Regions from separate parts of the Rhizobium sp. ZX09 genome, predicted to be linked through region 3. Evidence: riboswitches for the same ligand, from Rfam matches in the RefSeq annotation. Region 3 holds a riboswitch; each other region holds the start of a gene.

Region 1 (4,262 bases), on a different replicon from region 3:
TATCGAGCGCGGCCTCGACGATCGCGTCGTCATGCGCAGACCACGCCGAAAGTGGACCGAGATAGGGCGTGCGCCCCAATTCCACCGCCTGTCGTGCCGTGATGCGCTCGGTGGTTTCGGCCTGCTGCTCCACAAAAGCCAGCCGGCGAGCGAGTTCACGCCGTCCGAGGGAGGCGAGCGGATCGCCGCCGAGCATGACGTGACCCTGGCGCGGCTTGCGGATGCCGGCCAGCATGGAGAGCAGCGTGCTTTTACCGGACCCATTCGGGCCGATTATGCCGAGAAACTCTCCGGAACCGACATCGAGCGAGACACCGCGTACGATGTCGATATTGCCTGCGCGAAATTTCAGGTCATGAGCGGATAGCTTCACGAACGTCCCCTCTTCTGTCCGAGGATGAAGGCGAAGGCGGGCGCGCCGACAAGCGCGGTGATGACACCGATGGGCAGCACCTGCCCGGGAATGACAATGCGGGAGAGAATATCGGCGATGATCATGAATACCGCACCGGTCAATGCTGTCACCGGCAGCAGCAGCCCATGGCGGACGCCGACGAAGATGCGTGCCGCGTGGGGAATGACGAGGCCGACAAAGCCGATGGACCCGACCAGCGAGACCATCACCGCCGTCATGATCGCCGAAACCGAGATCAGTACTGCATAGGTCCGCCGCACCGGAATGCCGAGCGAGGCGGCCGCCTGCCCGCCGAAGGCGAAAGCATCAAGCGCCCGGGCGTGCCAGAGGCAAACCGCAAGACCGGCAACACTGACCGGCAGGGCCAGCCACACATCCGGCCAGCGCACGCCCGAGAGGTTCCCCAGCAGCCAGAACATGATACCGCGCGCCTGTTCGGCATTGGCGGATTTGGTGACGATGAAGGACGTCATGGCATTGAACAGTTGCGAACCGGCCACCCCGGCCAGGATGATGGCACTGTTGCCGTGCCCTGCACGCACCGCCAGAAGACTGACAAGCGAGAATGCGACGAAGGCACCGATCAGTGCCCCCGCCGGCATTGTCAGAAAGCCCGCCCCAAAGCCGAGAAGGGCCACGCCCACCGCTCCGGTGGAGGCGCCCGCGGAAATACCGAGGATATAGGGGTCGGCAAGCGGGTTGCGCAGCAGCGATTGCAGAACCGCGCCGGCAAGCGCCAGTGAAGCCCCGCAGCAGGCGGCCACGACGGCGCGGCTGAGACGATAGCTCCACACAATTCCCTCATCCAGCGGCTCCAGCGGATAACCGGCGTCAAACACCCGGTTGGCGATGGTTTTCGCCACCACATCGAATGGAATGGCGGTTTCGCCGATGGCCGCCCCGGCCATCAGCGCGCCGAGCAGCAGGGCGAGCGCGGCAAAAACCAGCCCTCCTCTGCCGAGATGGATTGAAAACCCGCTCACTTGGCGAGACCGGCAGCCGAAATTGCCTCAGCCAGCGTTTCAATGCCTTCGATCGTCCGGATGGTCGGGTTCATCGCTTGGGCATCCATCTCGAAGACGTGACCTTCCTTGACAGCTGGCATGATGCTGGCCACGGGATCGGTGGCGAGGAATTTCTGCTTGACGGCGATGTCGTCAGCCGGGAAACGGCGGCGGTCCATCTTTCCGGCCACAATCACCGAGGGATTGGCCTTGGCGATGGTTTCCCAACCGACCGTTGGCCATTCTTCGTCGCTCTCGATCACATTCTTCAGGCCGAGCGCCGACATGATGTAGCCGGGCGCGCCGTTGCGGCCCGCCACATAGGGATCGATATCCAGTTCCGCGCTGGAGAACCAGAAGACGGCGGAAAGCTTGCCGTTTGCGGAAGCAATCTTTGCGCGGGCAGCCTCTTCCCTTTTCTTGAGATCATTGACCACTTCTTCGCCGCGATCCTGGACGTTGAAAATCTGCGCAAGGTCGCGGATTTCCTGATAGATCAAATCCATTGTGAAGCCGGCCTTGCGCACGCCGTCGCCGCCCCCGGAATTGTCCTTGCCCACGCAATCTGCCGGCGAGGTGTAAACAGGAATGCCGAGTTCGGCGAATTGCGCCGGCGTACCGACAACGCCCTCGGGGCCGATCTGCCACTGGAACTGCGTTGTGACGAGGTCCGGCCTCTTTCCAACGACGGCCTCGAAGCTAGGATCATTGTCGGCCAGACGCTCCACCCTGGAATTGGCCTCCTCATAGCCCGAAAGGACCGGGCCGATCCACAGGGCCGTGCCAACGACCTTGTCGGCCAGTCCGAGCAGATAAAGAACCTCAGTCGTGCTCTGGCCGACGGAGACGGCGCGGGCGGGCGGCTGCTTGAAAGTGATGTCGTGACCGCAGCTTTTGATTGTCAAGGGATATACCGTTTCCGCGGCAGTGGCGGTGGCGGCGGGCAGAACTGCAAGCGCAGCAGCGAGAAAGCCGGCGCGGACCGGCAGGCGTCCAGAATGAAACATGTGTTCTCCAATCGAAATGAAATCGCTTGTTCCAGAGCAGCGGCGTCAGAATGCGCAGCAACCACGGAACGTCTTGTACGGAGAACGGTAACAGGACGCAAACCAAATGTTATGAAATAACATTACAATCTCCTCTTCCGGGCTTCCCCGCCCGTAACGATGGTTTATATTTTGACGGCAGGTCTCCTGACTCACGGATTTGCGCCTTTCATCTGCCTTCCCGCATTCCGGAGAATGCAGTGGCATGACGCCATCGGCGTCACGAGGATGAGCGGCAATCCGCTTACAGTTGCGGGGGCAGCCACGGCATTGGGCGATAATCATCACCCGCACCGTGTTCCCTATTAATCCCTTCGCCTTTCGGCTGCAGGAACCGTCGCTTTCTCACATAAGGGTCAAGGGGCAGTGCGTCAATCATCAAAGCATGTTTCTAGCGCAGCGGAACGCATCGCGTCGGGCGACGCCCGAAACAGGACCACCACATAATCAGTCGAATTGAGGCGGTTCAAAACTGCGCTTCAGCACAGCGATGGACCCGCAAGGGCGAAAATCCTCGCCGGACCCGAACCCGCAGGCTGCGGCGCCTGTTTCGACATGGTGGTAAGAGTTTCGATCACGACCAGGCCGGATTGCGTCAGAAAATCGGTCAATACGCCCTGGTCTTGCACGGCATCCAGACGGACGAGCTGATCGTCCAGATCGGCAAAATGCCGACTCACCAGCGCGACCGCATCTTTCTCCTCAACTGCGACGACCGGACCGACGATGTGACCTCGCCCGGCCGCCCGGCGCAGCGCGAAAGCCACCAGACGATCGACCTCGAAAAGGCCATAGCCAGTATTGTCGCGCAGAAGGCGTTGCAGCACGCCCCGCCTCGATACGCCCAAAGCCACCCGGTCAATCGTCACGACCGCCGACAAATGATCTTCCGAGAGGGGCTCGATCCGTTGCTTTCTGCCAAGCCCCGGTGTCTGCACGGGGGAGCGCGCCCTGCCCCGAAACAGCTGCACCTTTTCCGCATCTCCGGAAAAGCCTAGCCCTGCAAAAAGACGACGTGAAACGTCGGTGGCGTTCAGCCGCAAGACGGTTGCCGGGTATTTCGCCAGAAGCTGCCGCACCAGCCAGGGCGCCACGCCACGCCCCTGCAGACGTGGCGATACGATGACCATGCCGAGCGTCGCGAAACCCTGATCATAGGGAAAGAGCATCGCTGTCGCGACAACACGGTCGATCTCGTCCAGCGCAGCGAGACCGACACCGCATTGCCGCAGGAAACACCATTCATTGGCGTGATAGCGCCATCCGACCGCCATGGAGAGGGCGTGCAGACGATCTGCCTCCACATCGGCAATATCCACGGTCCGCAACTCGAAACTATCGACTTTGAGCAGCTCCATCGCAAACGGCTCTCACTCCCTCCAGCGCGGGGAACCAGCGTTCCCGGCGTCCAAGCCATGACGTCCGAGGATAACGAGCCATGCCAGCACGAATTTTCTGAAAGCACTGGAAGGACACAACAATCTACCGAAATACCTCGCTTTTCAGCAGATAAACGCCTTCGGCCGTTCTAAGCTTTTGCAATGAGCAATGCGGCCATCATAACGGGCCAACGGGGACGACCATGAACGCAATCGAAATCCTTGAGCGTCTCGTCGCCTTTCCGTCAGTGGTGGGAACGGCCAATGGCGACATTGCCGGATGGATTGCCGAATATTTGGAAAGCCATGGCGCAAGAGTATCCGTGATTCCGGGGCCGGAGGGAGACCGTGCCAATCTCTTCGCCACCTTCGGACCGGCCGATCGGGCCGGTTACATTCTGTCCGGCCACATGGATGT
Region 2 (4,262 bases), 870 kb from region 3:
ATCGGCCGCATCGCCGGTTTCATGCTGATCGCCGCAGCACTTCTCACATTGTGGGAAGCCTTGTCTTAGGCTTCTGTTTTCACGATGGAATTCACCGCAATGTGACTTCTTTTCGCCATGTGGAAAGGGCATCCTCGCGGCGTTCCATCAAGCGTCCGGCGCCCGCCGGAATCAAGGAGAGAGTGTATGAAACTGAAAACAATCGCAGCGGCCACGCTGTTCGGCTGTCTTTGCGCCGGAGCGGTCTATGCTGCCGGCGAAGTCGAAAAACGTGAAGGCATGATGAAGCAGATCGGTGGCTCCATGGGAGCGCTCGCCGCCATCTCCAAGGGCCAGAAGCCTTTCGACGCCGAAGCCGTCAAGGCCGCCGTGACGACTATCAGCACCAATGCCAAGGCTTTCCCCGACCAGTTCCCCGCCGGCACCGAGACCGGCAGCGCGGCAGCGCCCGCGATCTGGGAAAACTTCGAGGACTTCAAGGCCAAGTCCGCCAAGCTCGGCGCAGATGCGGATAAGATTCTCGCCAATCTCCCCACCGATCAGGCGGGTGTAACCACCGCCATGCAGACGTTGGGCGCCGATTGCGGCACCTGCCACCAGACCTATCGCCTGAAGAAATAATCGAACGAGTTTGAAACGCCGCTCCCGGGCGGCGTTTTTCCGTCACGAAAGACACCTGACCTTGTCAGGGGAGAATGGGGAGAGGGGCATGTCTTCCATTTGGACGAAGCTTGTGGGCGGGATCGTGGTCGCGGCCGTTGCGGGCTACGGGATTTTCGCATGGGTGACCGCGCCGCAGCGCCAGGCGCCCAGCCATTGGGTGAGCCTCGGTGAGCCGGATCTCGCCAATGGCGAGACGCTGTTCTGGGCGGGCGGCTGCGCAAGCTGTCATGCCGCGCCGGATGCTAAGGGTGAAGCGCTGTTGACGCTTTCAGGCGGGCAGGCACTGAAAAGCCCCTTCGGCACCTTTCATGTTCCAAATATTTCGTCTGATCCGCAGCACGGCATCGGCGGCTGGACGCTGGCGGAATTTGGCGATGCCATGACGCGTGGTGTGGGAAAGAACGGCGAACATCTCTATCCCTCCTTCCCCTATGCCTCTTATGCCCGGATGACGCAGAAGGACATCAATGACCTCTTCGGTTATCTGAAGGCCCTGCCTGCGAGCCAGAACGATGCGCCCGCCCACGATCTGCCGTTCCCCTTCAACATGCGCATGGCGCTCGGCGGCTGGAAGTTCCTGTATTTCGACCCTTCGGCACCGCCGCGCGTCGAGCTGGCCAATGCCAATGCCGAACTTCTGCGTGGCCAATATCTGGTGGAAGGTCCGGGCCATTGCGGCGAATGCCACACGCCGCGCAATGCGCTCGGTGGCTTCCTGAAGGGCAAGTGGCTGGCCGGCGGCCCCAATCCGGAAGGCGAAGGCCGCATTCCGGACATTACCCCCGGCTCGCAAAGCATCGGAAGCTGGGCCGAGGCCGATATTTCGAGCTATCTCGAAACCGGCTTCACCCCGGAATTCGACAGTGTCGGCGGTTCCATGGTGAAGGTGCAGCAGAACATGGCGCATCTGACAGCCGAGGACCGCGACGCGATCGCCGCCTATCTGAAGGCGATCCCGGCGCGCTGAGGGTCCCGTTGGCATGCGTGCCCATTGACTCCCGTCCCGACTCGGCGGATAACAACCCTGTGATGGTTCCTTCCGGGCGTTCCGGAAGGTGAAAAGGGAACACGATAGGGAGAAATCCTCATTCGTGGCTGCCCCCGCAACTGTGAGCGGAGAGCCTGAAACGAAATGCCACTGGCAGACCCTTCGACCGAACCGGCGTTTCCGGTTGAGGCGAGGTGATGCCGGGAAGGTGTTTCAGGTTTTGACCCGTAAGCCAGGAGACCTGCCATCACGGAAATGTCCATGCCGGCGGGGTGTCCGGAAGAGCGGAATGTCAGGGTGGCAAGATCGATGCCCCCTGTGTCAGTCTCGTATCCCCGTGGTGAAGTGTATCGCAGGCGGTCGCATGGCTTTGCCGTTCGACCGCATCCAGAGGCGCGGGGTCGCGCCGGAGAGGGGTCACCATGTCCATCCACCAGAATACGGCCAATTCAGCCGTTTCAGCAAAAACGGGCAGCTTCGCGCAATCGCTGACGGCGATCGTGCTTGGCCTGTTCGTTGTCGGTTTTGTCGGTTTCTCGCATGTGGAAGCCGTTCACAATGCCGCCCATGACACGCGTCATGCCAATGCCTTCCCCTGCCATTGAGGGGAATGTCATGTCGTCTTTTCGCAATATCGTCTTTACCGCCGTTCTCGTCGGCATCCTCGGCGGCTTAGCCGTTTCAGCCATGCAGGCCTTCGGCACCACGCCGCTCATCCTTCAGGCAGAGACCTATGAGGGCGCGGGCGGTGAAGCTGCCCACAGCCACGAGGCCACGGCGCCCGGTGCTGTGGTTCCCGCCCACGAGCACAATGAAAAGGCCTGGGCTCCGGCCGATGGTTTCGAACGCACTGCCTATACGGTTGCCGCCAATGTCCTGACCGCGATCGGTTATGCGCTGGTGCTGACCGGACTGATTTCGCTGCGCGGCACCAATGGCGCCTGGCGTGAGGGGCTTTTGTGGGGCGTTGCCGGATTTGCCGCCGTCATGCTCGCCCCGATGATCGGCCTGCCGCCGGAACTGCCGGGCAGCCCCGCCGCAGCACTTGAGGCACGGCAGATCTGGTGGCTCGCAACCGTTGCCGCAACAGCCGGCGGCATCGCGCTGATCGCCTTCCGTCGCGAACCCTGGGCCATCGTCCTGGCGCTGGTGCTGATCGTCGCGCCGCATGTGGTGGGTGCGCCCCTGCCGCCGGAAGGCGAACATGCACTGGCACCGCTGCCGCTGGAGCGTCAGTTCATCGTCGCCGCTACGGTTACGAGCTTCGTCTTCTGGGCTTTGCTCGGAACATTGAGCACGTTTTTCCTCAACCGCTTCCAGTCGGCCTAAGTCATGGAGGACGCAGCGGATTGGAGTGAGGAACTCGATGCGCTGCGTTTTGCAGTTCCCGGTCACGGCGCTTACTGCGCCGTGCATCGTCTCGCCTTCAAGGCGGTACTGGGCCCGAGCCCGGCGGATGAGGCGGCTCTTGCCTTTTTCCAACACCATCAGGCCGCCTTTGTGGCGGCGGCACTCGCCAAGATCAAACGTGCAAATTTACCCGCCGGCCGCAGCCTGCATCTGAACAGCCGCGATATTCGCCGGGCGATTGCCGGGGAGGGCGGCGATCACACAGCACGTGTGTGCCGGGTGCTGGATCAGCGATAATCATCGCTGTTCTCACCTCCGTCATCCCGGCCCTGAGCCGAAATCCATCCAGCCCAAGTCCTTGGGCTGAAAGAAGTCATCTCGCCGCGCAGATGCGCGTCGGCTGGATTCCGGCTCAAGGCCGGAATGACGGGGAGTAGGGGAGTGCAAACAACCGAGGCGGCTATGCCTCAGCGATGCTCCGCCGCAAAAACCTGAAGTTCGGCCTCGGCTTCCGGACCAAAGAGGCCGAGGCTTTTCAGAATTTCCACCGCGAAACTGACCGGCGCGCTGCCGGCCGCGGTAATGATCCCGCCATCGTTGACCGCTTTCGGCTGGTCGCGGTAAAGCGTCTCGCCGCTATAGGCCGAATAGGCCCTGTGCGAAGCCAGCGAATTGCCGGTATGGGCAACGGCGTTCAGAACGCCCGTGCCTGCCAGCGCACTTGCCGCCGCGCAGATGCCGGCCACCAGTCGGTTCTTCTCGCGAAACCGGCGCACCAGTTCGCCGAGATCGGCAGCTGTTCCCTTTTCCCAGCTCAGGCCTCCGGGAATGACGAGCGCATCGATGTCAACGGCATCGAGCGCGTCATAGGATGTATCCGGCGTCACCTTCAGCCCGCCCATGGAGGTTACCGGCCGTCCGTCCGGCGTGGCATAGACGATTTCGACACCGAGATAGCTGCGCGCCGCGGCGGCAAGCAGCGCCGGCTCCCAGTCCGCAAAATCCTGGGCGAGCGCAATGGCGATCCGTGTCATGGTCGTCTCCGTGTTTTTTAATCAGGCGATGGACTGCATATAGCGCATGCCGGTCACCGGGCGGGGCGCGAAATCCATGTTTTCGTAGAAACGATGCGCCGCCACATTGCCGGTTGTGGCGCTGACGGAAAGATAGTCGCAGCCGAGACGCTTGGCGATATCGCGGGCCCGGGAAACCAGATGCTGGCCGGTGCCATGGCCACGATGGCCGTCACGCACGAAGAGGT
Region 3 (4,262 bases):
CCTGCGAAAATCCGGCCATCCAGTTCAGGCAGCACAATATGCATGGCAAGATCGGACGGATTTAGTCCACGCGCATTCGCCGCCCAGCCGTCGCGGCGGGTCGTCGCCATGGCGACCTGGAAAACGGGGACGCCAAGCCGATCGAACAGCGTATGGCCATCGGCATCGCTCTGACTGGCAAAGGCCGTCGCGGCAACGATGGCAGCGGGCTGAATATCTCTCAGCGCCTTTTCGAGAAAGCGAAGGGCGTCGCCATCCTTCAGGCCGCTGACAAAAATCGGCACCGGGGAGAAACCGCGCTCGCAAAGCGCGTGAAAGAGCGCATCCACCGGCGCTGCATCCGCAGCCAGCAACATGGAGCGATAAAAGACAATAGGCAGAACGGGCGCGGCAGCCTGGAAGCCAGAGCAGGCCTCCGTTTGCCCCAACACCCCCAACCCGGGCCGATAAAAGCCGGCTTTCGCCAATGGCTCAGCCTCTATCGCCGGCCACGCGTCGTCTCTCGCCAGAGCGGCGAGGCCACCGGCAAGGCGGCTCATATTCTCTCTTCCGCCTTCGCGGAAAAAAGAAAGGACAGATGTCAGGATGTGTGTGTCCACGGTCGACGCCGCTTCGAGCTTTTCGTCCCTTTCACTGCATTCGCCGGGCAGAAGCAGAAGCTTTATGCCACGTCGGCGCGCCATGCTGGAAAGCTGATCAACTCCATAACGCCAGCGTTCCGCTCCACCGAGGATTCGGACAAGAATGACCGTGGCATGCTCCGCCGTCTTTTCGATCCACAGGTCAACCGACATGGGATGGCGAAGCTCGGCGAGGTTTGCGGCGGACAGGCTGGGGAGCACACTGTCCGCCTGTCGCCACGCCTGCTCAAGCCCGGCAAGATCGCTTGTCGAAAACGACAGCATCACCACATCCGATCGAGGCTGGTTGAGGTCAACCGGCTCGATCAGATCGTCGAGAGACGAGGATGTGGTGGCAAGAATATGCATCGTCAGGCGGCCAGCATCTGTTCGATCTTTTCGCGATTGATGCCCTTTTCGCCGATGATGACCAGTCGGCTGCGGCGCTGCTCGCCCGCTGCCCAGGGGCGGTCATAATAATGATTGACCCGGCTTCCGACCGCCTGCACCTGCAGACGCATGGGCTTGGCGGAAACTTCGACGAAGCCCTTGATGCGCAGGACGTTTTCAGCCGCAGCCGTTTCGGCAATGCGCGCCGCCAGTGCTTCCGGATCGGCCACGGCCGGCAGGTCGATCACGAAGCTGTCGAAATCGTCGTGTTCATGGTCGAGTTCACCGTCATGGTGGGTGCGGCGGTTTTCGATATCCTCTTCAACGGCAAGACCAAGACCGATCAGCACGGCGGGGTCGATGGCGCCATTGGAGGCCACAACGATCTTCGCCGCCTTCGGCAGATGTTCGAGCACATGCGCCCTCGCCTTGTCGAGGCCGGCTTCATCTAGAAGATCGGCCTTGGTGAGAACGATGAGATCGGCGCAGGCGACCTGGTCCTCGAAAACTTCCTCAACCGGATCATCGTGATCAAGCGCCTCGTCATTGGCCCGCTGAGCAGCGAGCGCCTCCATGTCGTGCGCGACCTTTCCTTCAGCAAGGGCGGCGCCATCCACCACGGCCACAACGGCGTCCACGGTCACGCGGCTCTTGATGGCCGGCCATTGGAAAGCCTGGACCAGCGGCTTAGGCAGGGCAAGACCCGAGGTCTCGATCAGAATATGCTCCACCTTCGGCTGGCGGCTGAGAATCTGTTCGATCGCGGGCTGGAAATCGTCAGCCACCGTGCAGCAGATACAGCCGTTGGCCAGTTCGACGATGTTTTCTTCGGGGCAGCTTTCAATGCCGCAGCCTTTCAGGATTTCGCCGTCGATACCGATATCGCCGAATTCATTGACGATGATTGCGAGCCGCTTGCCGTCCAGCTTTTCCAGAAGACCCCGCAACAGCGTCGTTTTTCCCGCCCCCAGAAAACCGGTGACGATGGTGCAGGGAACGCGGTCCAGATGGTTGCTCATGATCTCTCCTCGGTAAAATCGAATGGGGGAATGCGCGCCACCATGCCGCGCTTTAATGGTTCGGGGCGGCCGCGCCAGGGCATCAGGCCATCTGAAGACGCAGAAAGAAGCCGCGCGCCGGTCAGCAGGTCCCCTGCATCGTCGGGTTTCAGCCCGCCAAACACATAGGACCAGCCATTGGCGCTGCGCAGCACGGCACTGAGGCCACGTTTGCAGTTGGCGAGACAATTGACGGAACGGACCGCGATGCCGGACGCTTCCGCCTCTGCGGTGACGGCCTCGGCAAGACGTGAGCCGGCACGTGGCTCGGCGCTGGGATCAGCTTCGTCGCGACAGCTTCGGCAAACGAAAACGACCACACCGGACGCCGTTTCATCCTGCGCGTTTCCACCAGCATGTGAAGATGTCGCTGAAATATCCAAACCGTATCGTTCCCGCGCCAAGTCAAATTCTTTGGGGTGCGGATATCGAAAACGGTATGCGCACAGGCACAGACCGGCTGTTCGACGTCATCGACTGACCGGAGCACCCCGCCCGGTAGACGTTTTTCCTGAAACGGCAGGTCTCCTGGCTTGCGGCTCGATGAGCGCCCGGACACCGCCTTCCCGAACCGTCTCTCTGGTCCAGTGGCTTTACGGTGCGGGCTTGCCGCTTACAGTTGCGGGGGCAGCCACGGAATGACCCGTTTCAGGGTGGAACCGTGTTCCCTCTTAGCTTTTCCCGTTGCCGGGGAAAGACCGTCAGTTCCTTACCCTTAGGCCGAACGGGCTTTGGGGTCAATGCCGCCCCCCGTGGCTCGCGCATTGCCGGGTGCGGCAAATTGGGTATAGTCGCCGCTCCGAAGGGCAGGGATAAGTTCCCGGCTGCTGGAGTGAAGAAGGAATATGCGATGACACGCGACATCAGCGACAACGAAGCCGAGCGCCATCGGCAGAAAATGGTCAACCGCAAGACGGTGCAGGATGCCGAAGTCGCGGCAAAGACCATCGAAAAAGGTCTGCTGATGATCAATACCGGCCCCGGCAAGGGCAAGTCCACGGCCGCCTTCGGCCTTGCGTTGCGTATGCTCGGCATCGGGCGCAGGGTCGGCGTCGTGCAATTCATCAAGGGTGCATGGTCGACCGGCGAACAGCAGGCGCTGGCTCTGTTCGGTGACAAGGTGGTGTGGCGTACCATGGGGGAAGGCTTCACCTGGGATACGCAGGATCTGAAGCGCGATGTTGCCGCTGCCGCGAAGGCGTGGGAAGAAGCCGTGACACTGATGGCTGACCAGACGATCGGCCTGCTGATACTCGACGAACTGAATATCGCATTGCGTTATGATTACCTGCCGCTTGACGAGGTTGTGACGACGCTGGCCAGCCGTCGGCCCGATCTGCACATCATCGTCACCGGCCGCAATGCCAAGCAACCGCTGATCGACGCCGCCGACATGGTGACGGAGATGACGCTGGTAAAACATCATTTCAAGGCGGGCGTGAAAGCACAGCCAGGGATAGAATTCTGACATGGCCGCACGGGTTCTGATGTTTCAGGGAACCGGCTCGGATGTCGGCAAATCGCTGATGGTGGCCGGTCTAGCCCGCGCCTTCGTCAGGCGCGGCCTGTCCGTCATGCCGTTCAAACCACAGAACATGTCGAATAATGCGGCCGTTACCGCCGACGGCGGCGAGATCGGCCGAGCACAGGCGCTGCAGGCGCGGGCCGCTGGCGTACCCCTCTCTGTCCACATGAATCCGGTTCTTCTGAAACCGCAGAGCGAGACCGGGGCACAGGTGGTGGTTCAGGGCAAAATCGCCGGCAATGCCAGAGCAGCCGATTACCAGCACCTGAAAGCCGGGTTGATGCCGCGCGTGCTGGATAGCTTCAACCGCCTGAAACAACAGGCCGATCTGGTGCTGGTGGAGGGGGCGGGCAGCGCATCCGAAATCAATCTGCGTGCCAATGATATCGCCAATATGGGGTTTGCGAGAGCTGCTGACGCGCCTGTGATCCTCATCGGCGATATTGACCGCGGCGGCGTCATCGCCAGCCTTGTCGGTACCAAAGCCGTCCTCGAACCTGACGATGCGGCGATGATCGAAGGTTTCATCGTCAACCGCTTTCGCGGTGATCCCGCGTTGTTTTCGGACGGCATGCGGATAATTCAGAAAAGGACAGGCTGGGCCTCGATAGGCCTTCTGCCACATTTCTCCGATGCCACGAAACTGCCGGCTGAAGACGCGCTCGGTCT

The links. A riboswitch is a leader RNA that binds a small molecule or an ion and turns the genes downstream of it on or off. The one in region 3 is predicted to bind cobalamin.
Region 1: another riboswitch for cobalamin. It lies ahead of BTN45_RS21710 (ABC transporter substrate-binding protein); the one in region 3 lies ahead of BTN45_RS12960 (DUF1636 family protein).
Region 2: another riboswitch for cobalamin. It lies ahead of BTN45_RS02535 (CbtB domain-containing protein); the one in region 3 lies ahead of BTN45_RS12960 (DUF1636 family protein).

Annotation. Positions count from the first base shown of each region.
Region 1 covers NZ_CP031364.1:1,521,261-1,525,522, reverse strand. The annotation lists gene BTN45_RS21720 (ABC transporter ATP-binding protein) at 1-373, opposite strand, end outside; gene BTN45_RS21715 (iron ABC transporter permease) at 370-1,398, opposite strand; gene BTN45_RS21710 (ABC transporter substrate-binding protein) at 1,395-2,426, opposite strand; cobalamin riboswitch at 2,585-2,819, opposite strand; gene BTN45_RS21705 (GNAT family N-acetyltransferase) at 2,945-3,823, opposite strand; gene argE (acetylornithine deacetylase) at 4,048-4,262, shown strand, end outside.
Region 2 covers NZ_CP031363.1:524,361-528,622, forward strand. The annotation lists gene BTN45_RS02520 (LysE family translocator) at 1-69, shown strand, start outside; gene BTN45_RS02525 (cytochrome c) at 187-621, shown strand; gene BTN45_RS02530 (cytochrome c) at 710-1,630, shown strand; cobalamin riboswitch at 1,677-1,915, shown strand; gene BTN45_RS02535 (CbtB domain-containing protein) at 2,074-2,256, shown strand; gene BTN45_RS02540 (CbtA family protein) at 2,267-2,980, shown strand; gene BTN45_RS02545 (hypothetical protein) at 2,984-3,298, shown strand; gene BTN45_RS02550 (type 1 glutamine amidotransferase family protein) at 3,469-4,035, opposite strand; gene BTN45_RS02555 (GNAT family N-acetyltransferase) at 4,057-4,262, opposite strand, start outside.
Region 3 covers NZ_CP031363.1:2,646,517-2,650,778, forward strand. The annotation lists gene cobN (cobaltochelatase subunit CobN) at 1-989, opposite strand, end outside; gene cobW (cobalamin biosynthesis protein CobW) at 992-2,029, opposite strand; gene BTN45_RS12960 (DUF1636 family protein) at 2,026-2,451, opposite strand; cobalamin riboswitch at 2,569-2,786, opposite strand; gene cobO (cob(I)yrinic acid a,c-diamide adenosyltransferase) at 2,919-3,536, shown strand; gene BTN45_RS12970 (cobyric acid synthase) at 3,538-4,262, shown strand, end outside.